4 regions of the Providencia stuartii genome follow, and region 1 is predicted to be linked to each of the others. Evidence: predicted binding sites of a transcription regulator. Region 1 holds the regulator's gene; each other region holds the start of a gene.
What was found. The regulator CRP, encoded in region 1, controls carbon source genes, mostly activating them, when cyclic AMP is high. The targets are predictions, from matches to a motif close to ATGTGANNNNNNTCACAT.
Positions count from the first base shown of each region.

Region 2: a site for CRP is predicted at 3,233-3,250, ahead of deoC (deoxyribose-phosphate aldolase). Genes of this name have one in related genera too.
Region 3: a site for CRP is predicted at 3,548-3,565, ahead of adhE (bifunctional acetaldehyde-CoA/alcohol dehydrogenase). Genes of this name have one in related genera too.
Region 4: a site for CRP is predicted at 3,289-3,306, ahead of P2E05_RS07440 (NupC/NupG family nucleoside CNT transporter). Genes of this name have one in related genera too.

Region 1 is NZ_CP119546.1:346,117-351,539, reverse strand. It holds gene P2E05_RS01530 (hydrolase) at 1-135, shown strand, start outside; gene P2E05_RS01525 (YheU family protein) at 141-359, shown strand; gene P2E05_RS01520 (phosphoribulokinase) at 419-1,285, shown strand; gene P2E05_RS01515 (OsmC family protein) at 1,357-1,761, opposite strand; gene crp (cAMP-activated global transcriptional regulator CRP) at 2,068-2,700, shown strand; gene P2E05_RS01505 (hypothetical protein) at 2,883-3,977, shown strand; gene P2E05_RS01500 (aspartate aminotransferase family protein) at 4,044-5,264, opposite strand; gene P2E05_RS01495 (aminodeoxychorismate synthase component II) at 5,395-5,423, opposite strand, start outside.
Region 2 is NZ_CP119546.1:543,517-548,939, reverse strand. It holds partial or broken gene P2E05_RS02340 (aldose 1-epimerase family protein) at 1-857, opposite strand, end outside; gene fucP (L-fucose:H+ symporter permease) at 916-2,220, opposite strand; gene rbsK (ribokinase) at 2,302-3,222, opposite strand; gene deoC (deoxyribose-phosphate aldolase) at 3,396-4,064, shown strand; gene deoR (DNA-binding transcriptional repressor DeoR) at 4,111-4,890, shown strand; gene rnz (ribonuclease Z) at 4,990-5,423, opposite strand, start outside.
Region 3 is NZ_CP119546.1:2,173,301-2,178,723, forward strand. It holds gene P2E05_RS09490 (thymidine kinase) at 1-513, shown strand, start outside; gene adhE (bifunctional acetaldehyde-CoA/alcohol dehydrogenase) at 662-3,319, opposite strand; gene P2E05_RS09500 (YchE family NAAT transporter) at 3,813-4,457, shown strand; gene P2E05_RS09505 (ABC transporter substrate-binding protein) at 5,086-5,423, shown strand, end outside.
Region 4 is NZ_CP119546.1:1,713,536-1,718,958, reverse strand. It holds gene P2E05_RS07455 (glutathione S-transferase family protein) at 35-658, shown strand; gene P2E05_RS07450 (LLM class oxidoreductase) at 668-1,687, shown strand; gene P2E05_RS07445 (DUF3820 family protein) at 1,756-1,971, opposite strand; gene P2E05_RS07440 (NupC/NupG family nucleoside CNT transporter) at 2,039-3,223, opposite strand; gene ligA (NAD-dependent DNA ligase LigA) at 3,541-5,423, opposite strand, start outside.

The sequences.
Region 1 (5,423 bases):
TTACCCGCGAATATCGAATATCAAATGACTGAACATGGTGGACATGTTGGTTTTGTTAGCGGTTCCTTTAGGAAACCAGAAATGTGGTTAGAAAAACGTATTCCTCAATGGTTAACAGCATATTTAAGTAAATAAACGTCATGATTATTCCTTGGAAAGATTTAGACCCTGACACTTTAGAAAACCTGATCGAAGCTTATGTCTTACGTGAAGGAACAGATTATGGTGAACATGAAAAGTCGTTACAACAAAAGGTAGACGACGTAAAACGGCTGTTAGTTTCAGGAGAAATTGTGCTAGTCTGGTCAGAATTACATGAATCTGTTAATTTTATGCCAAAAAGTCAGTTTCGCCCGTAAACCCGTTTCGCTCATGATTTTAATAAGCATGGACGCAAACGCAGCACAGGGAGTCCATGATGTCAAAAAAGCACCCAATTATTGCAATTACTGGTTCTAGTGGTGCCGGAACCACCTCCACAAGCTTAGCATTTCGTAAAATATTCCATCAGTTAAATATCCAAGCGGCAACATTAGAAGGGGATAGTTTCCACCGTTATACGCGTCCAGAAATGGATATGGCGATTCGCAAAGCAAGAGAACAAGGCCGCCACATCAGCTATTTTGGTCCCGAAGCGAATGATTTTTCATTGTTAGAACAGACCTTATTAGATTACAGCTTACAGGGTGGAGGTCAATCACGTAAATACCTTCATACCTATGATGAAGCTGTACCCTATGGGCTTCAGCCTGGCACATTCACACCGTGGGAACCCTTACCTGCAAATAGTGATGTTTTATTCTATGAAGGCTTGCATGGCGGTGTCGTCACGCCTGAAAACGATGTCGCACAGTACGTCGATTTATTAGTGGGTGTGGTTCCAATCGTTAACCTTGAATGGATCCAAAAATTGATCCGCGATACAACAGAACGGGGGCATTCACGAGAAGCCGTCATGGATTCCGTCGTACGTTCAATGGGTGACTATATTAATTATATTACCCCTCAATTTTCACGTACCCATATTAATTTCCAACGTGTACCGACTGTCGATACATCCAATCCATTTTCCGCTAAAGCGATTCCTTCACAAGATGAAAGTTTCATTGTCATTCGTTTTAGGGGGCTAGAACAGATCGACTTCCCTTATTTATTGGCGATGTTAAATGGTTCTTTTATATCCGCAATGAACACTATCGTTGTACCAGGTGGAAAATTAGGATTAGCGATGGAGTTAATCATGACACCGTTGGTCGAAAAACTCATAAAAAGAAAACATGATTAATAATAAATGATGCTTATTATTATTTAAAATAAGCATCATAAATTAAAAAATTTATATAATTAATAAATAAATTATTGGTTTTTGATTTCAAAACTGTGGGTAACAGTGACGGCTTTTTCTAACATTAATGAGACCGAGCAATATTTTTCAGCAGAAAGCTGAACAGCGCGTTCAACCGTTTTTTCCGTTAAATCCGTTCCCGTTACAATAAAGTGCAAATTAATATGGGTAAAATAACGAGGTGCTTCATCCCTACGCTGTGACGTTAATTTAACTTCACAACCCCTCACGTCATTACGGCCTTTTTGTAAAATAGAAACAACATCAACAGCACTACAACCGCCCGCAGCCATCAAGACCATTTCCATTGGGCTAGGCGCTTTATCACCGGAATTACCGTCCATCATAACTTGATGACCTGAAGCCGATTCGCCTAAAAAAGAGAGCCCTTCAACCCATTTAACTCTTGCTTCCATATTTTATTCCCCTAGGAAAAAGTTTATCTAAAAGATTACATTGTTACATAAACCCTTTCAATCAAATAGGCGCTTTATGATGCTGAATCGATAAAAACAAGACTTTCTGAGTTTAATATGTTACAAACAAAGTTCCACCTGATAGGGTTAAGATCAAAACTCAAGGTTTCAATTGATTATATTATAGTGTTGGTATTAACTTGCTCTATAATGCGAATTAATATGCTAAGCTAGTGACTTTAAAAAACCAGCTATTCTGGTGACGATTAACCGAATGGCTGTATTAACATACAGAGGATAACGCTAATGGTTCTCGGCAAGCCACAAACAGACCCTACTCTTGAATGGTTTTTGTCACACTGCCATATTCATAAATATCCATCCAAGAGCACTCTGATCCATCAGGGTGAAAAAGCAGAAACCCTTTACTATATCGTTAAAGGCTCAGTGGCTGTTTTAATCAAAGATGAAGAAGGCAAAGAAATGATCCTCTCCTATTTAAATCAGGGAGACTTCATTGGTGAACTAGGGTTATTTGAAGAAGGGCAAGAACGTTCAGCTTGGGTCAGAGCAAAAAGTGCCTGCGAAGTCGCTGAAATTTCTTATAAAAAATTTCGTCAGCTTATTCAGGTTAACCCTGATATCCTTATGCGCCTTTCCGCGCAAATGGCAAGCCGCCTACAAACCACATCAGAAAAAGTCGGTAATCTGGCTTTCCTTGATGTCACAGGCCGTATTGCTCAAACGCTACTTAATTTAGCGAAACAACCCGATGCGATGACGCATCCAGATGGAATGCAAATTAAGATCACACGCCAAGAGATTGGCCAAATTGTCGGTTGTTCCCGCGAAACGGTTGGTCGCATCTTAAAAATGCTAGAAGACCAAAACCTTATCTCCGCGCATGGTAAAACTATCGTGGTGTACGGTACTCGATAAACCTATAATTCGTCTGACCTCAATTGCATAATGGCTTTATATCTTTGATATAGAGCCATTTTCCTTCGATATCACCACAAAACCAGCAAATAGCATAAGTATCGTTATTTTATATTATTCATATCCACTAAAAAATAAAATCTAGAATAATTAATATACTATTATTTAAAGGTTTTATTAAAATGAAAACAAGTCAACATCACCCATCCGTAAAATATATCAACCAAACAGTAGCGGCTCATGCAGAGATGCTCAAACGTGGCAATCTGACAACTGAAACAATCGCTGAATCATGTCGTATAAAAAGAAATAATCTAGAAGCAAAGTATAAGTTTCTTAACGAAATACATAGCACTAAGCCAACCTCAATCACCTTATCGACACCCGTAAAATACGATGATAACGCATGTCAGATACAGCAAACTAAAATCGATGCGGCAATCAATACCGCCAATATTCTCAATAAGAGCCAGCTCCCTTCTTTACCCTCATTATCGTTACCCTTTTCCTATTCATTAAAACCAAGCATGTCAAAAAATACGATTAAAACAAATGAGCGTCATATCTGTGATAACCAATCAACCTCCCCATTAAATGTGAAGAGACCGACGTCTGAATGTCATCTTCAACAAAAACTTGAGCAGTTGAAATCTAAATGTCATCACGTGTTAGATAAATTAGAGGCTAATCGCTATTCTGCTGAATCTCTAAAAGATCGCTCAATGCTCTACCTGAAAAAATCAGAACTCAATGCAAGCCTTATTGGTACAAACTATTCAGAACTGGATTTAGTTTGGTATATGGATAAAAAAGAACAAACTCAATCCGAGAAAGACACCATTATTAAACACTTCACTCAACCGAAACCAATTTCATATCAAAAAGGAAGTCGTATTCCCCTCAAAATAGCCACCACGACTAAGGAACTCAATCCACCGAAAAAGGAACAGTCAATTCATCAGACCGCTCATGTCATCTCTTCTCATTCTCAAGGCACTGGACGCGTCATTATAAATGGGCAAGTTAAAAGAGGTCTGACTGAAATAGCATTATCCCTTTGCGTTTCTGAGACTCACAACAAGGCTGATCCCCAACAAATACAAAATAAGGGAAACCGCATTAATCACACAAAAAATATAAGCACGCAAAGTTCTCGTAAAATAAAAAAAACGATTACTCCAAATAATGCTCAAAATGCTCCTGTTATTATTCGAAAAACATTTGCGACATTAGAGGATCAGCAGGCGTCAGTGGAAAGGTTATACAAAAAAAGATAATGATCTAATCTACTCATCAATGGTTAAAAACTCAAAGAGGTTAATACCTCTTTGAGTAAAAGACATTTATTTATTTTTTAATACGTTTTCAATCACTGTTTCTAATTTTTTCATACCACTATTAATTTCTTCCTCAGAAATAATTAATGATGGAGTAAAGCGTAATACATTTGGCCCAGCATTGAGCATCATTAATCCCTCAATGGCACACGCCTGTAAAATCTCTTTCGAACGATGATTGAGTTGGTTTTTCAATTCTGCACCAATTAATAACCCTTTCCCTCTGATCTCAGCAAAAATATCATATTTTTCATTGAGCTTATTCAAGTGGGAAACAAATAGCTCATGTCGCTTGATGACACCATCCAACACTTTTGGTGTATTGATAATATCAAACGCCGCATTACCGACAGCACAAGCTAACGGATTTCCACCATAAGTCGTACCGTGTGTACCAAGCCCCATTTCTTGCGCTATTTCATGGGTGGTCAGCATCGCACTAATAGGAAAACCGCCACCAAGAGCTTTCGCAGTGGTCAGAATATCGGGTGCCACACCATAATCCATATAAGAGAATAACTTACCAGTACGCCCCATACCACTTTGCACTTCATCAAAGACCAATAGAGCCTTATTATCATCGCATAACTGACGTACGCCTTGTATAAACGCTTGCGTTGCAGCAGTGACGCCCCCTTCCCCTTGTACAGGTTCCAATACGACCGCACATGTATTTTCATCAATGACCGCTTTGACCGCATCAAGGTCATTAAATGGCACATGAATAATATCAGCGGGTTTTGGTCCAAAGCCATCCGCATATTTGGCTTGCCCTCCAACTGATACGGTAAAAAAGGTACGACCATGAAAGGCTTGCTTAAAAGCGATGATCTTCGTTTTATATGGATTGTATTTAGTGATAGCGTAATGACGCGCTAATTTAAATGCGGCTTCATTGGCTTCAGCACCAGAATTTGCAAAAAAGACACGTTCAGCAAAAGTGGCTTCAATTAGCTTTTGAGCCAATCTTAGCGCAGGCTCATTGGTAAAAATATTACTCACATGCCACAGCTTTTCGCTCTGTTCACGAACTGCATCAACTAAAGCAGGATGGCAATGACCGAGTGCTAACACCGCAATCCCACCAGCAAAGTCGATATACTCTTTACCTTGCTGGTCCCAAACTCGGCTACCTTCCCCACGAACAGGAATGAATTCTGCCGGAGAATAAATAGGTAACATCACCTCATCATAGGTCTGCCGATTTACTGCTTGTTGTTCTTTCATACCCCTCACCTGCTTTTGCTTAGTGCTTAAGTGAAAATATAAGCAATAAATATGAATAAAAAATCACAAAAGAGCAATAGCTAAGCGAGTGATGAAGTGAATTTTATTTTTTTGTTGAAATAAGCAACGTCTAGTATTTTAGAAAATTATTCAGTAGAT
Region 2 (5,423 bases), 200 kb from region 1:
GCGAGTGGCAAAATTAAGCTCAGAAGAATGAAAGCGGGTCACAAAACTCACCCCCTCTTTCGAGGTCATACGGAACTCTGGTTGTGAGGTGTACTGCGCTAAGTTATCCATAAAAAAGACTATTTCAGGATCACACATATTCGGTTGATCAAGCTGATTGAGTGTGACCGCGCCCGATTTTAAAGCTTGATTAAATTCCAGCCACTGCGGTGTTGGATTCACATGCCCAGGAATTGATTCTCGTAACGTCATCGCACTTTCCGGAATATTTTGACTCAGTTGGGCGTTATCCACATAGGCATAGTTCATATGACACATATATTGTAGAGGCATCGCTACTGAAGCCAAATTAGTCACCGACATGTTAATCTCAAATAACGCACTGTTACGTTTAAAGTCACAGAAGGCTCAGCAAGATAATGATGACCAAATCCCATAACATATTCATAGTCACCACACACCCGCACACTATCATGCGATAACGATAACCAAGCGCGATCCATTGCGGCACAAGGCATTTCGCCATGTAATGGATGATTATCTTCTGGAGATGGGCAGCCATTGCTAATTAAACCTGAATGAAAAGCAAAGCAACCATATGTTTCTACTACGGTTTTAACTGGTTTTGGCTCTGAAAACATATTATCCATTTTCAGATTATGTCCACAAAATTCGGCATCCCAGATCATCTGACCTAGGAAAGGTAAAATTGTTAGATATCCTTGTGAATTCTCGACTCGAAGCCCTTCAACACCCGATGCATAACGAAATGCACTGACCGTAAATTGATTATTTTTTATGATAAGACTTGCTCTATCCGTAAATAAGCTTTTGTGAAGCGGAATAATTGTGTTCATTTTCATACTCACGGTTAAATTAAAGGAATGAGGCAGGCTTAACCTGCCTCAAAATAACTTATTCAGCTTGTTTTGCTTTAAAGCGGCGTTCACCCACAAAATAGATACCGACATAGATAAAGCACAACATAGAAACTAAGAAGGAGAGTTGTAATGAGTGCAATACATCCGCCACATAGCCTTGAACCGCAGGTACAAATGCAGCACCGACTATTGCCATAACAATGACAGCACCCGCCATTTCAGTATGCTCGTTATCAACGGTATCTAACGTTCCCGCATAAATGGTTGCCCAACAAGGTCCAAAGAGAATACTCACCAATACCGCTGCGTACACGGCGGTGAAACTTGGGACAAAGGCCACATACGCTAGGAATAGAGCCCCAATGACTGAATAAATAATCAACACTTTTTCAGCGTTAAACCGAGTCATTAAGATATTTGCTACAAATTTACCGATAAAGAAGCAGGCAAAACTGTAAACCATGAAGTTAGACGCATCACGTTCATTAATATCGCCCATTTCCAGCGCAAGACGAATGGTGAATGACCAGACAGCGACTTGCATACCAACATATAAAAACTGTGCGATAATCCCTTTTCTGAAACGGCTATTTTTAGCGAGATATTTCAACGTCTCTAATGCGGAAGGTCGTTTGTGATCTTTAGTCTCAGCCACTTTACATTTTGGGAATTTCGTTAGCAGGAATAAAATCATCACAATCACTAGCACCATAATCATATAACGATAAGGTTCTAGTGTATTTTCTAGCATTTCCAAACGGAATTGATGTACTTGTTCAGGATTCATATTGGCCATTTGGCTTTGTAGGCTTTCCCCTTCAGAGAACACCAAATACTTACCTAATAAAATACCGCCAGCAGCCCCAATCGGATAGAAAGTTTGGCTGATATTTAAACGTAATGTTGCATACTGTTTTGGACCAATCATTGAACTATAAGTATTCGCTGCGGTTTCTAAGAAACTCAAACCAATTGCTATTGCAAAGATTGCAGCTAAAAACATGGTATAAGTTGCCATATGTGAAGCAGGAAAGAACATCGAGCAACCAGCGATATATAAGATCAAACCAACCATAATGGCATATTTATAACTGGTTTTTTTAATTACTAATGAAGCAGGAATGGCAATTAAAAAATAACCACCATAGAAAGCACTTTGTACCAAGGCAGAGGCAAAGTTACTTAATTCAAAAACGCTTTTAAACTGTGTAATCAGAATATCATTAAGTGCCGCTGCACACCCCCATAACGGGAAAAGGCAGGACAGTAGGATAAATTGGAATATAGGAGTCCGACTCAGGTAGCCATCAGGCAACTGAGTGATATTTTTGATGTTCATAGTAACCCTTATTTTTATTATTAATATCCGCTGAATTGCGGCTCTACGGCCGCATTTAACATCGAGGGATATTGTTTTCTATTAACTATTAAGTTGAACAAACTCTGTAAATTGCTCAATGCTAGGGTAAGAAGATTGGGTACCTTTACCTGTTACACTAAATGCAGAAAACATCACCGCTTTTTTTAATGCTTCGGCGACATTACCTGTGTGCACATAGTAGTGAGAGAAACAACCAATAAAGGCATCACCGGCTCCGCTGGTATCCACCGCATTGACTTTAATCGCGGGGATCAATAACTCATTGTCACGCGTCATCCATAGCGCCCCTTTATCGCCCAATGTGACAATCAGATTTTTTAATCCTTTATCTAATAAAGACTGCGCTGCACGACGAATATTTTCCATCGTATCAACAGGCATATTTGTCAAAATTTCCAGTTCAGTTTCATTAGGTACAAAGAAGTCACAACGACAAGCAAAATCAAGATCTAACGTGCGTTGTGCTGGTGCAGGATTTAGCAATACCGGTATATTATGTTTATTACCAAATGCGATCGCGTGATAAACCGTTTCTAATTGCACTTCAAGCTGCAATACGATTAACTTACATTTTTTCAGATCTTCTGCGGCGCGCTCAATATCCTCTGGAGATAAAAACTTATTTGCTCCTTTTACAATAAGAATGCTATTCGCAGAATTTGGATTCACGAAAATAGGTGCCACACCACTCGAAGTGCAAGGCACTTTTTCAACATAGCGTGTATTTATGCCATAAGACTCAAGATTGCGAATGGTATTATCTGCAAAAATATCATCGCCTACTTTTGTTAACATTATGACTTTTGAATTAAGTTTCGCAGCAGCAACCGCCTGATTGGCACCTTTACCACCACAGCCAATTTTAAATGCAGGCGCTTCCAAGGTTTCGCCCTCTTTTGGCATCTGATCAGTGTAAGTGATCAGATCGACCATATTTGAACCTATAACTGCTATATCCATAATGTCCCTCGTGTTAAATAAATCACATAATGATATGATAATAACATTATCATGTTGCATAAATATCATTTGTGATTAAGATCTCGAATAACGAATGACCAAGTGTTATATCCGCCACATTTTTTCATTCATTGTTATTGACTCCATATTTATTCTTAATAGGAAACATTTAAATGAAAAACTTAGCACAATATATCGATCATACACTGTTAGCGGCTAACGCTACTGTTAGTGATATCAAACAGCTCTGTGCTGAAGCTGCTGAACATCACTTTGCTTCTGTTTGTGTGAATACAGGCTATGTGCCTTTAGCCAGCGAATGCCTAAAAAATAGCGATGTTATGGTTTGTTGTGTGGTAGGCTTTCCGCTGGGTGCATGCTTAACCGAAGCGAAAGCCTTCGAAGCGGCTGAAGCCGTTCGTCGTGGAGCAAATGAAGTTGATATGGTGATCAACGTTGGTATGCTAAAGAGTGGTGATCTTGAGTTCGTTCGTCAAGATATTGCTGCTGTGTTAGCCGCTTGTGGTGATGCGACATTGAAAGTCATTTTAGAGACTTGCTTGTTAACCGATGAAGAAATTATCCAAGTTTGTGAAATTTGCCGCACATTGAAAGTTGGTTTTGTGAAAACCTCAACAGGTTTCAGTACAATGGGAGCCACAGAACACCATGTCGCATTAATGCGTAAAGTCGTTGGTGATGAAATTGGTGTAAAAGCATCTGGCGGTGTACGTGATCGAGAAACCGCAGAAAAAATGATCAAAGCCGGAGCCAATCGTGTTGGCGCAAGTGCCAGTGTCGCGATTGTTTCGGGAGATAATGTAACCTCAAGTGGGTACTAAACGATGGGGCGCGGCAAGCCCGCGCCGATTAAAAAAGGATTGCTCGGTGATAGAAACAAAACAAAAAGAACGCCTCCGCCGTTTGAGTGAATGCATCAAACGCTCAGGTAGAATTCACCTTAAAGAAGCGGCCAGAATACTTGAAGTCTCTGAAATGACGATTCGCCGTGACCTTAATGCCGATACCGAAGGCCCTATCCCGATGTCGTTACTTGGCGGCTATATCGTTTCTGTTACTCAGCCATCCTCACTGACCTCAAAAGATCCACAAGCCGATATCTTTACCCCCGACCAAACTGAAGAGCTGTATATTCCTAACTTAGCGGCTAGCATGGTGTCAGAAGACGATGTGATCTTTTTCGATAATGGTATCGAAATGGCGACACTAATCTCCTTAATTCCTGAAGATATCAGCTTTACAGGCATTTGTTATTCTCATAACGTTTTTCTGGCATTAAGTCAGAAAAAAAATGCGACTGCTCTGCTATGTGGCGGAGAATATCGTCCAAAAAGTGATTCCTTTTATAATCCTACTCAGCCATCCATCCTTGATTCCATAAACCCCAAAAAAGCGTTTATCTCAGCGGCGGGTATACACAGTACCTATGGTGTCACGTGCTATAACTTAGATGATTTGCCCATGAAGAAAAAAGCGATGGAAAAATCGATCCGTAAAATCTTACTAGCAACATACAACTTGTTTGATGAGGTAGCGACGGCGAATATGGGCGATCTCTCGCAATTTGATGTGATTATCACGAATCGCCCACTCTCTGACGAGTATGAAACCTATTGCCGCAATGGATTTGTGAAGGTTATTTACTAACTTTGCGACTCTCTATTGCTTATGTCGCTTTTAGCGACTGTCGTCGACCCGCCATTTTCGCGAGTCGACATCATCGATATTTTGTAGATGACTTACTCATTAAATTTTAATCGTTAAATAATCCGATGCCATCTCTGTATTAGGGAAAATAGCCTGACATTCTGCCAACAACATCGGCACATCTTCAGCGCTATAACGTCCACTAATGTGAGTTGCAATAAAACGTTTTACGTTGGCCGCTTGCGCAACCAATGCCGCTTGCCCTGTCGTACAATGGCCGCGCTCATTGGCTTTTTCTTGGTACGCATTTTCTAACGTCGTTTCATGCACCATCACATCGGCATCTTTTGCAAGTAATACCGCCTGCTCTGTTGGCGCCGTATCACCAAAAAGCGCTATCACCTTACCGGGTTTAGGTTCCCCCAAATAGTCAGCCCCCTTTATTGTACGCCCATCTTCTAATTGGACCGTTTCACCAGCTTTCAAAGCTTGCATCCATGGTCCGCGGGGAATGTTATCTTGAGCGAGTTTTT
Region 3 (5,423 bases), 1.8 Mb from region 1:
ATCGACAATCGCTTCTCGCAAGGTAAAGTCTCTTCTCGAATTGGGCTGTCTGCGGATGCGTTACTATTTTCGCCTACAACGAATATGGCTGAAATCATCAAAAGTGAAAATGGGATAAAAAAGGTACATTGTGTCTTAATTGATGAGTGTCAATTTTTAACAAAACAGCAAGTTGAACAGCTATGCGATATTGTCGATAACTGTGATATTCCCGTTTTATGTTATGGCCTGAGAACCGATTTTTCAGGAGAATTGTTTGCGGGTAGTCAATATTTATTAGCATGGGCAGACAAATTAGTCGAATTAAAAACAGTGTGCTATTGCGGTCGTAAAGCAAATAAAGTGTTGAGAATAGGGAATGATGGTATTCCCGTCTACGAAGGCGCACAGGTCGATATAGGCGGTAACGAGAAGTATATTTCAGTGTGTCGTAAGCACTATACGGAAGCCATCGAACAAGCAAAACTAATGAATCAAGGGGTTATTCCTAAGGTTGCTATTCACTTTAATTAACGCTAACTAATTGATGGTTACTGGAAATAAAACAGAGGCAGGGCGTTATTAGTTGATAAAAGTGTATAATAAATAATTACTTATTATATTACCCAAAAAGGCACTGGTTTTTAATCAGTGCCTTTTTATTAATTGTGCAATTATTTAATTATTTCTTTGAATTTTTCTTTTCTGTTTTCGCGGTTGCGACAACAGGTTCTTCAGTAAATTCACGTCCATAATAGGAATCAAGTAGCAGTTGTTTTAACTCGGAAATTAATGGGTAACGTGGGTTTGCACCTGTACATTGGTCATCAAACGCGTCCTCAGACAACTTATCAACATGCGCTAAGAAGTCTGCCTCAGCAACGCCAGCTTCACGTATAGACTTAGGAATGCCTAAATCTGCTTTGATCTCTTCAAGCCAAGCCAATAGCTTCTCAACCTTCGTATCGGTACGATCACCCGCTTTCGTCAGACCTAAATGGTCAGCGACTTCAGCATAACGACGACGTGCTTGTGGGCGGTCATATTGGCTGAATGCGGTTTGTTTGGTTGGGTTATCGTTGGCGTTGTAACGAATCACATTACTAATTAATAGTGCATTGGCTAATCCGTGCGGTATATGGAATTCAGAACCCAGTTTATGGGCCATTGAGTGACATACCCCTAAGAAGGCGTTTGCAAATGCAATACCTGCAATGGTAGCGGCGTTATGAACACGTTCTCTTGCCACAGGGTTAGTCGCCCCTTCATGATAGCTAGCGGGCAGATAGTCTTTTAATAAACTCAGCGCTTGTAGTGCTTGCCCATCTGAGTATTCGTTCGCTAAAACAGAAACATAAGCTTCTAGAGCATGCGTCACAGCATCTAAACCACCAAATGCAGTCAACGATTTTGGCATGTTCATGACTAGGTTTGCATCAACAATCGCCATGTTAGGTGTTAGAGCATAGTCTGCTAATGGATATTTTTGACCTGTTTTATCATCAGTAACTACCGCAAATGGTGTCACTTCAGAACCAGTACCAGACGTTGTGGTAATAGCGACTAATTTTGCTTTCACGCCCATTTTGGGGAAGCGATGGATACGTTTACGGATATCCATAAAGCGTAATGCTAACTCTTCGAAATGGGTTTCTGGGTGCTCGTACATTACCCACATAATTTTGGCGGCATCCATTGGTGAGCCACCACCTAATGCAATAATGACATCAGGTTTGAAGGCGTTCATTTGTGCTGCACCTTTACGGACAACGGTTAAGGTTGGATCAGCCTCAACTTCAAAGAAGACGTCAGTTTCAATATGATGTTGTTTAAGGACATTAATGACTTCTTCGACATAGCCATTATTGAATAAATAACCATCAGTCACGATAAACGCACGTTTTGCGCCATCCGTTGCTATCTCTTCAAGGGCAATAGGAAGACAACCGCGACGGAAATAAATTGAGTTAGGAAGTTTATGCCATAACATATTTTCAGCTCTTTTCGCCACAGTCTTAGTATTAATTAAGTGTTTTGGTCCAACGTTTTCAGAGATGGAGTTACCTCCCCATGAACCACAACCCAGTGTGAGAGAAGGCGCTAATTTAAAGTTATATAGGTCACCGATACCACCTTGTGAGGCAGGGGTATTAATCAAAATACGCGCTGTTTTCATTTTCACGCCAAAATAATTAACGCGTTCAGCTTGGTTATCTTGATCTGTATATAAACAAGAAGTGTGACCAATTCCGCCCATTTCCACCAGTAACTCTGCTTTTTCTACGGCATCTTCAAAGTTTTTACCACGATACATGGCGAGTAGTGGGGAAAGTTTTTCATGAGCGAATGGTTCTGATTCATCAATGACTTTAACTTCACCAATCAGAATTTTTGTCGTCACAGGAACAGTGATACCGGCCATTTCTGCAATTTTGTAGGCAGGTTGGCCAACAATGGCGGCGTTGAGATTGCCATTTTTAAGAATAACGTCTTGAACGGCTTTCAGTTCTTTGCCTTGCAAAATATAGCCGCCATGGCTAGCAAAGCGTTCACGAACTTGATTATAGATTTCATCAACGACCACAACGGATTGTTCTGAGGCACATATCACGCCATTATCAAACGTTTTTGACATCAAAATAGAGGCAACAGCGCGTTTGATATCCGCAGTTTCATCGATCACTACAGGGGTATTTCCCGCACCTACACCAATAGCCGGTTTACCGGAACTATAGGCGGCTTTTACCATACCCGGACCACCAGTTGCTAAAATCAGATTGATGTCATCGTGATGCATGAGTGCATTGGATAATTCAACAGATGGCGCATCTATCCAACCGATGATATCTTTTGGTGCACCCGCGGCTATTGCTGCTTTTAGAACGATTTCAGCCGCTTTATTGGTTGCATTTTTTGCTCTTGGGTGTGGTGAAAAAATAATTGCATTTCGTGTTTTTAAGCTAATCAGCGACTTAAAAATAGCGGTTGATGTTGGGTTAGTGGTTGGCACGATACCACAGATAATGCCGATAGGTTCTGCAATTGTGATGGTACCGAAAGTTGGGTCTTCTGAAAGCACGCCACAGGTTTTTTCATCTTTATAGGCATTGTATATATACTCGGAAGCAAAGTGATTTTTGATCACTTTATCTTCAATAATACCCATGCCTGATTCTTCAACCGCCAGTTTTGCGAGAGGGATTCGTGCATCTGCTGCGGCAAGCGCCGCTGCGCGGAAAATACGGTCAACTTGTTCTTGAGAGAAGTTAGCGAATTCACGCTGAGCTTTTTTGACACGAGCAACGAGGTCATTGAGTTCGGTAACATTAGTTACTGACATAGAGATTACTCCTGATAAATGTTAAACTTTTTAAGCCAATGAGCAGTGCATCCAGAAACACAACGGTGTTACAAAAGTGAGTAGATAATTATAGTTTATATTTATTATCATACTTTGCTTATCCGCTTATTGGCTTAAAAAGCTTTTAAATCAATATGAAAAGCGTACTTTTCTTAAATTTTCTCTCCCTATCAGTTAAGAATAGATTAACATTATTCATATTTATTAACGTGATCTAAATCACAAAAAATCAAAACTGAAACCTTTCAGCATGGCAATTTTAGCCAAATTCGCTTCTTTTTTGGAAATTAACCCAAAATATCGTTATTACGCTGGTGAAATAGAGAAATAGCCTGCTTTTTGTATGCTTATTAAGCCGATGGTTAATCGTGGTAACTAAAACAAAACTTAGCACAATGTATTTCATTAATTTAATGATAAACTTTATCTATCGATCATTTTCTCAAACGAGACTTTTTGAAGGTGCTAATGAGTGGGTGCAGGATTACTTGATTTATCAGGCTATATAAAATTTTTTATCGGCCTTTTTGCGTTAGTAAACCCAGTAGGGATCTTACCTGTGTTTATTAGCATGACCAATTATCAAAGTAGTGCAGGGCGTAATAAAACCAATACGATCGCGAATACTTCTGTAGCTATCATTTTATGTACGTCCTTATTAATTGGCGATTCTATTCTTCAGCTATTTGGTATTTCTATTGATTCGTTTCGTATTGCGGGGGGGATCTTGATAGTGACTATCGCAATGTCAATGATCAGTGGGAAAATTGGTGAAGATAAACAAAATAAGCAAGAGAAAACAGAAACTGCCGTCCGTGATAGTATCGGCGTGGTTCCTCTTGCGTTACCTTTAATGGCAGGGCCAGGGGCAATTAGTTCTTGTATCGTTTGGTCATCTCGCTGGCATGGATGGCAAAATTTTATCGGCCTTGCGCTGACAAGTATTGTATTTGCATTTTGTTGCTGGTTACTGTTTCGTTCAGCGTCATTATTAGTTCGTTATTTAGGACAAACAGGTATCAACGTCGTGACGCGTATTATGGGCTTACTTCTGATGTCATTGGGGATTGAGTTCATTGTCACAGGTGTTAAAGCGATATTCCCAGGCCTTCTCTAATCCACTCCAAAAATGACTAATACCTCCGAATTAATCGTCACTAATATGGCGATTAATTAGGTTGTTATCGCATTAGTAATAATATTCTGAACGTTATAGTGCTTAAGCAATAAAGCGTATGTGGGTTTTTTTACTATCTCGTGTTAATAGAAAAAATAAAAGCCCAATATCATTATTTGATTATCATCAAAGGGATAATTTCACACATTAATGTGCTGTTATTTTGTACTATTATAGTCTGGCAATACTTATAATAATATGTCGCATTTTTTGTCAAAGAAGGTATAAAAAGTAAGGAAATGTGAGCTGAGTAAATTTTTACGCTATTTAATTTATCTAATGTTAATGATATGTTTAAACCAGTCCTTGGTATTTAAATATAGCAATAACAGATAAATCCTCTGTTAGTACCGTAAAATCATAATGTTTATTGATTTGTATAGTAACGATAGATTTCAGCATAATTACACAATGTTAACAATTTGTTGTTTTTTATAGGTGGTACTTGTGAATTATGAAAACTAATCTAAAAGGTGAGTGGTATCGCTAACTTAGGATATTACTTTGACGAAATAAGCCGATTAAGTGCTGGATTTTGTTGTAGCAACACTTATAACCTTTGAGGGTGATGATGAATTTTCTTTATAAGAGTTTGTGTTCACTACCTATTTTTTTAGTTGCATTTCATTCTAATGCCGCGCCTGTAGCGACGGCAGTTAAACAAGCTATTACGATTAATAATGGTTCTGAAGTTGCTTCATTAGATCCACATAAAGTTGAGGGTATACCGGAAACCAGTATTATCCTTAACCTGCTTGAAGGGCTCATTTATACGGATGTTGACGGTAAAGTCACGCCAGGCGTGGCTGAAAGTTGGACTAATGAGAATTATACCACTTGGGTATTTACGCTCAGAGATAATGCGAAATGGAGCGATGGTTCTCCTGTGACTGCCCAAGATTTTGT
Region 4 (5,423 bases), 1.4 Mb from region 1:
ATCATATGTTTAGTTTAACTCATCGAGAAATAAAATGATCGAACTCTATACTGACAGCTCACCAAATGGTTTTAAAATCACCATTCTATTAGAAGAATTAGCACTCCCCTACCGTTTGCATACCGTTAATATTGATAAGGGGGAGCATAAACAGGCTGATTTTTTAAATTTAAACCCACATGGACGGATCCCTGTGATAACGGATACGGAAACAGGGATAACTTTATTTGAATCAGCTGCAATTTTGCTCTATCTAGCTGAAAAAACCGGAAAACTTCTCGATAGAGACCTAAGAATTCGCTGGGAAACCATAAAGTGGCTACAGTTTCACTCCGCAAGTGTTGGGCCAATGCTAGGGCAAAGAGTTCATTTTGAAATTTTTAGTGAGTTACAGATCCCTGAAGCCATCCAACGTTATCAACATCTAAGTGACAATGCTTTATCCGTTTTAAATAACCAACTACAACATCACCGCTATCTCGCTGGAGAACAGTATTCCATTGCAGATATTGCTAATTTTGGTTGGTTGCATATTGCACGTATTGTTAATTTTGACTTCAGCCGTTTTGAGCACCTTTGTGCATGGTACGAGCGTATTGCTAAACGCCCTGCCGTCGTCAAAGGCATCACTTTGCCAGCCCCCGCCACTGGAGCCTAAAAGGATAAAATGAATAATATTAACGAAATAAACAATATGGCCTTTTCCAATCATCCAGGCTATCAAAGGATGTTCAAAGCCGATTCATTAACAGTCGGGGTATTTTTACCTCTACGTTTTTACCGCAATGATATTCGTGTGCTGACTGGACAAAGTGTATTGATTCAAGAAATTGACAAGCATAACTTCGCGGCCATCTGGGTACGCGATATTCCCTTATTCACGGCTGATTTCGGCGACGCAGGGCAACTTTTCGATCCCTTTACCTATCTTGCTTTTATTGCAGCCCAAACAAAAAATATTGCTTTAGCCACAGGCAGTGCCATTTTTACCTTACGTCATCCTATCGACCTTGCCAAAATGGCAGTGACCATTGACCAACTATCAGGAGGCCGCCTTGTGCTAGGTGTCGCTTCTGGTGATAGATATATCGAGTTTCCTGCTTATGGTTTGCAACACAATCAACGAGCAGAACGTTTTGCAGAGTCTATACAGCTTTTCCGACAATTGATGCAACACGGGGAATTAACCGTTAATTCATCACTTGGACAATTTACGGGGGTAGAGTTGCTTCCTAAGCCTAGTACAGGAGAAATCCCTTTAATTGTGACGGGTAATTCAGGACAGTCGTTGCAATGGATTGCAGATCATTCAGATGGATGGTTAACCTACCCCGGTTCCACTAGCGATAAACAAGGCCCGATACGACTCGCTGAGAAAATTCGGACATGGCGTAATTTAATACCAGACAATCATTTTCGCCCGCATATCACTAATGAATGGATTGATTTAGTTGATGACCCTAATTATCCAAGAACAGCATTAAATGGGGGCTACGTGCTACGAACAGGACGTCATGGGCTGATCGAATTATTAGAACAATGGCAGTCAGCGGGTGTTAATCATGCCGCCCTTGGCATTCAATTTTCTCAGCGTCCTGCTAAAGACGTTATTGAAGAAATTGCCTTAGACATTTTACCTCTTTTTCCAACACATCAGACCGTGGCAACACGACCTATGGATTGGTAGCAAATAATCACTCAATTTATTTATGTACGGCTCTCACAGACGATGATAGCCGTTAATCAATTACAAGCCTAAGAACGCTTTAAAGGCTTTACAAGGCCATCTAGCCCCTCTATTTTTAAGCCTAATGCCATTTCCATCAATTGCCCTAATCGCCCTTGTGGAAATTCCCCTTTTTTATAGAACCATAAGAGGTATTCTTCTGGAAGGTCAATCAAAACACGACCTTTATATTTGCCAAACGGCATTGATGTGTTTGCTATATCGATCAGATCTTGTTTTTCCATTTGCCCTCCAAAAACAAAGCGGCATTCATCATGAATGCCGCTCAACACTTTAACACTTTTTAGTGAGTTACAGAATCAATCCAACAACAGCCGCTGATAGGAAGCTCACTAAGGTTGAACCGAACAGTAATTTAAGACCAAAACGAGCAACTGTGTTCCCTTGTTTCTCATTCAACCCTTTGATAGCACCTGCAACAATACCAATTGAAGAGAAGTTAGCAAATGAGACTAAGAAAACCGATAGGATCCCCACTGAGCGGGTCGATAGTCCAGCAGCAACGGCTTGTAAGTCACTCATCGCAACGAACTCATTGGTTACCATTTTCACCGCCATAATACCGCCTACTTGTAATGCTTCGTCGGCTGGAATTCCAAGTATCCAAGCGAATGGATAGAATACATAGCCCAACATGGTTTGGAATTTGATATCAAAGATAGCCATACAAATACCATTAACCATGGCAATCAATGCAATAAAACCGATTAACATTGCTGATACGATAATCGCAACTTTAAAACCTGCAAGAATATATTCACCCAGCATTTCAAAGAAGCTTTGCCCCTCATGAATGTTGCTCATTTGCAACTCTTCTTCCGCTTCTGGTGGGTACGGGTTAATCAAAGAGAGAATGACGAAAGTACCAAACATGTTAAGCACTAATGCTGCGACCACAAAACGCGGTTCTAACATGGTCATATAGGCACCCACAATAGACATCGACACTGTCGACATCGCGGTCGCTGCCATCGTATACATTCTACGCTCAGACATTTTGCCTAACTGATCTTTATAAGCAATAAAGTTCTCTGATTGTCCTAAGAGCAGTGAACTGACCGCATTGAATGACTCTAACTTGCCCATTCCATTAACTTTAGATAATACCGTCCCGATGACACGGATCACAATCGGCAACACTTTGATATGTTGTAAAATACCGATGAGCGCGGAGATAAAGATAATGGGACAAAGAACTTGTAAGAAGAAGAATGCTAAATTTTCTTCGATCATCCCCCCAAAAATAAATTTGGTTCCCTCCGCTGCATAACCTAATAAATGGGTAAAGACCCCCGCTACAGCAAGTACGAATGAAGAACCTATATTCGAATGTAAGAAAAAATATGCCAATGCAACTTGGATAACGAGGAGTTGAATAACATAACGTAACCGTATCGCTTTACGGTTACTACTCGCTAATACGGCAAGTGCGCCAATGACTATAAGGGATAAAACAAAATGCAGGATCGAGGTCATATGCGACTCCATACAAATTTAATAATGCGGTCATATGACTATTCTATGTAATAGACGACATTTAAATGCGATAAGCATCACATTAGCATGAAAATGAACACTGTGTATTTTGTGAAAAGACTATATGGCTCACACTTTTAAGGAGAAATTCGATTCTCGGCAGGAAGATTGACGCAGGTCATATCAATACGCATTTTATAGGTAATACACCATTTCTTCAAATATTGATGCAATAAACTTTAAGCAGCAGTGAGTCAGCAGAGGCATAAATACCGCTAACAGCACTGCAACTTAAATACGATACGTCAATAAAAAGATTAGGCACCTAATAACGCAATAAGCTCATCTTCATCAATGACGGGTATACCTAACTCATTCGCTTTCGCCAGTTTTGAACCCGCAGCTTCACCCGCAATAACCAAATCCGTCTTCTTAGAAACGCTACCAGAAACTTTCGCGCCCAAGGCAACTAATTTATCTTTCGCCTCATCGCGAGTGAGTCGACTGAGAGAGCCAGTTAAGACAACGGTTTTTCCTGCAAATGGACTGTCGATAGTACTCGCATCTACAGCAACCGCTTGTGGCCAATGGATATTCGCTTTATGTACGAGATCATGAATAACAGCTTGGTTGTGCTCTTCACGGAAAAAGTTAACTACGTGCTTCGCGACAACATGACCAATGTCTTGTACGGTTTTTAGGGACTCTTCATCAGCCGTCATCACTGCCTCTAACGTGCCATAGTGTGCCGCTAAATTTGCAGCGGTTGCCTCTCCCACTTCACGAATACCTAACGCATAGATAAAACGAGCTAATGTGGTTGATTTGGATTTGTTTAATGCATCGACCAAATTTTGTGCTGATTTCGGCCCCATACGATCAAGCCCCGTCAAAATCCCCGCGGTTAATTGATACAGGTCAGCAGGGGTTTTCACATATTCTTTTTCGACTAATTGGTCGATGATTTTATCGCCCATTCCATCGACGTCCATGGCTCGACGGGAAACAAAATGTTTAAGTGCCTCTTTGCGCTGAGCACCACAAATCAAACCGCCAGTACAACGTGCAACTGCCTCACCTTCTACGCGTTCAACGTCTGAACCACAGACAGGGCAATGGGTTGGGAAGACAATTTCACGGCTATCAGCAGGACGTTCTGATTCGACGACACTAACAATTTGAGGAATAACATCACCGGCACGACGGATCACGACAGTATCACCGATATGCACACCTAAACGCTCAATTTCGTCAGCGTTATGTAGCGTAGCATTACTGACGATGACACCCGCCACTTGAACAGGTTCAAGACGAGCCACAGGCGTAATAGCGCCTGTACGACCAACTTGGAATTCCACGTCTTTTAAAAGGGTCATTTGCTCTTGTGCAGGGAATTTAAAGGCTGTCGCCCAACGCGGGGCACGTGCAACGAAACCTAACTCTTCCTGAGTCGCTATGGCGTTAATTTTAATCACTACGCCATCAATATCAAAGCCGAGGGTTGGCCGCGCTTTTTCTATCTCATGATAGAAGTCTAATACGGCCTGAGCACCTGTACGTAATTGGACATAATCGCTGACCGGTAGTCCCCATGCTTTAAATTGCATGAGACGCTCATAATGCGTATCGGGTAAAGAGCCTTCTTCTACCAAGCCGACGCCGTAACAATAGAAAGTTAATGGTCTTTTAGCCGTAATTCGTGGGTCGAGTTGACGTAATGAGCCCGCTGCCGCATTACGTGGATTAGCAAACACTTTGCCACCTGTACGGCGAGCCTCTTCATTTAAAGCTTCAAAGCCTTTTTGTGGCATGAACACTTCCCCGCGAATTTCCACTCGTGTAGGAATGTTATCACCTATCAAACGTAGCGGAATGGCACGAATCGTTCGGACATTTGAGGTGATATTTTCACCGACAGTACCATCACCACGCGTCGCTGCTTGGACAAGTTCACCATTTTCATACAGCAGACTCACCGCAAGGCCATCTAATTTTAGTTCACAGCAAAATGTTTGTTCTTGATTGTTTTTTAATCTATCTCTGACACGCTTATCGAACGCAAGATAGCTTTCTTCATCAAATACGTTATCCAGCGACAACATAGGCACTTCATGGCGCACCGTATCAAATGCGGCCAATGGTGCGGCCCCTACGCGTTGAGTTGGAGAATCACTGGTGATCCACTCAGGATGTTCTGCTT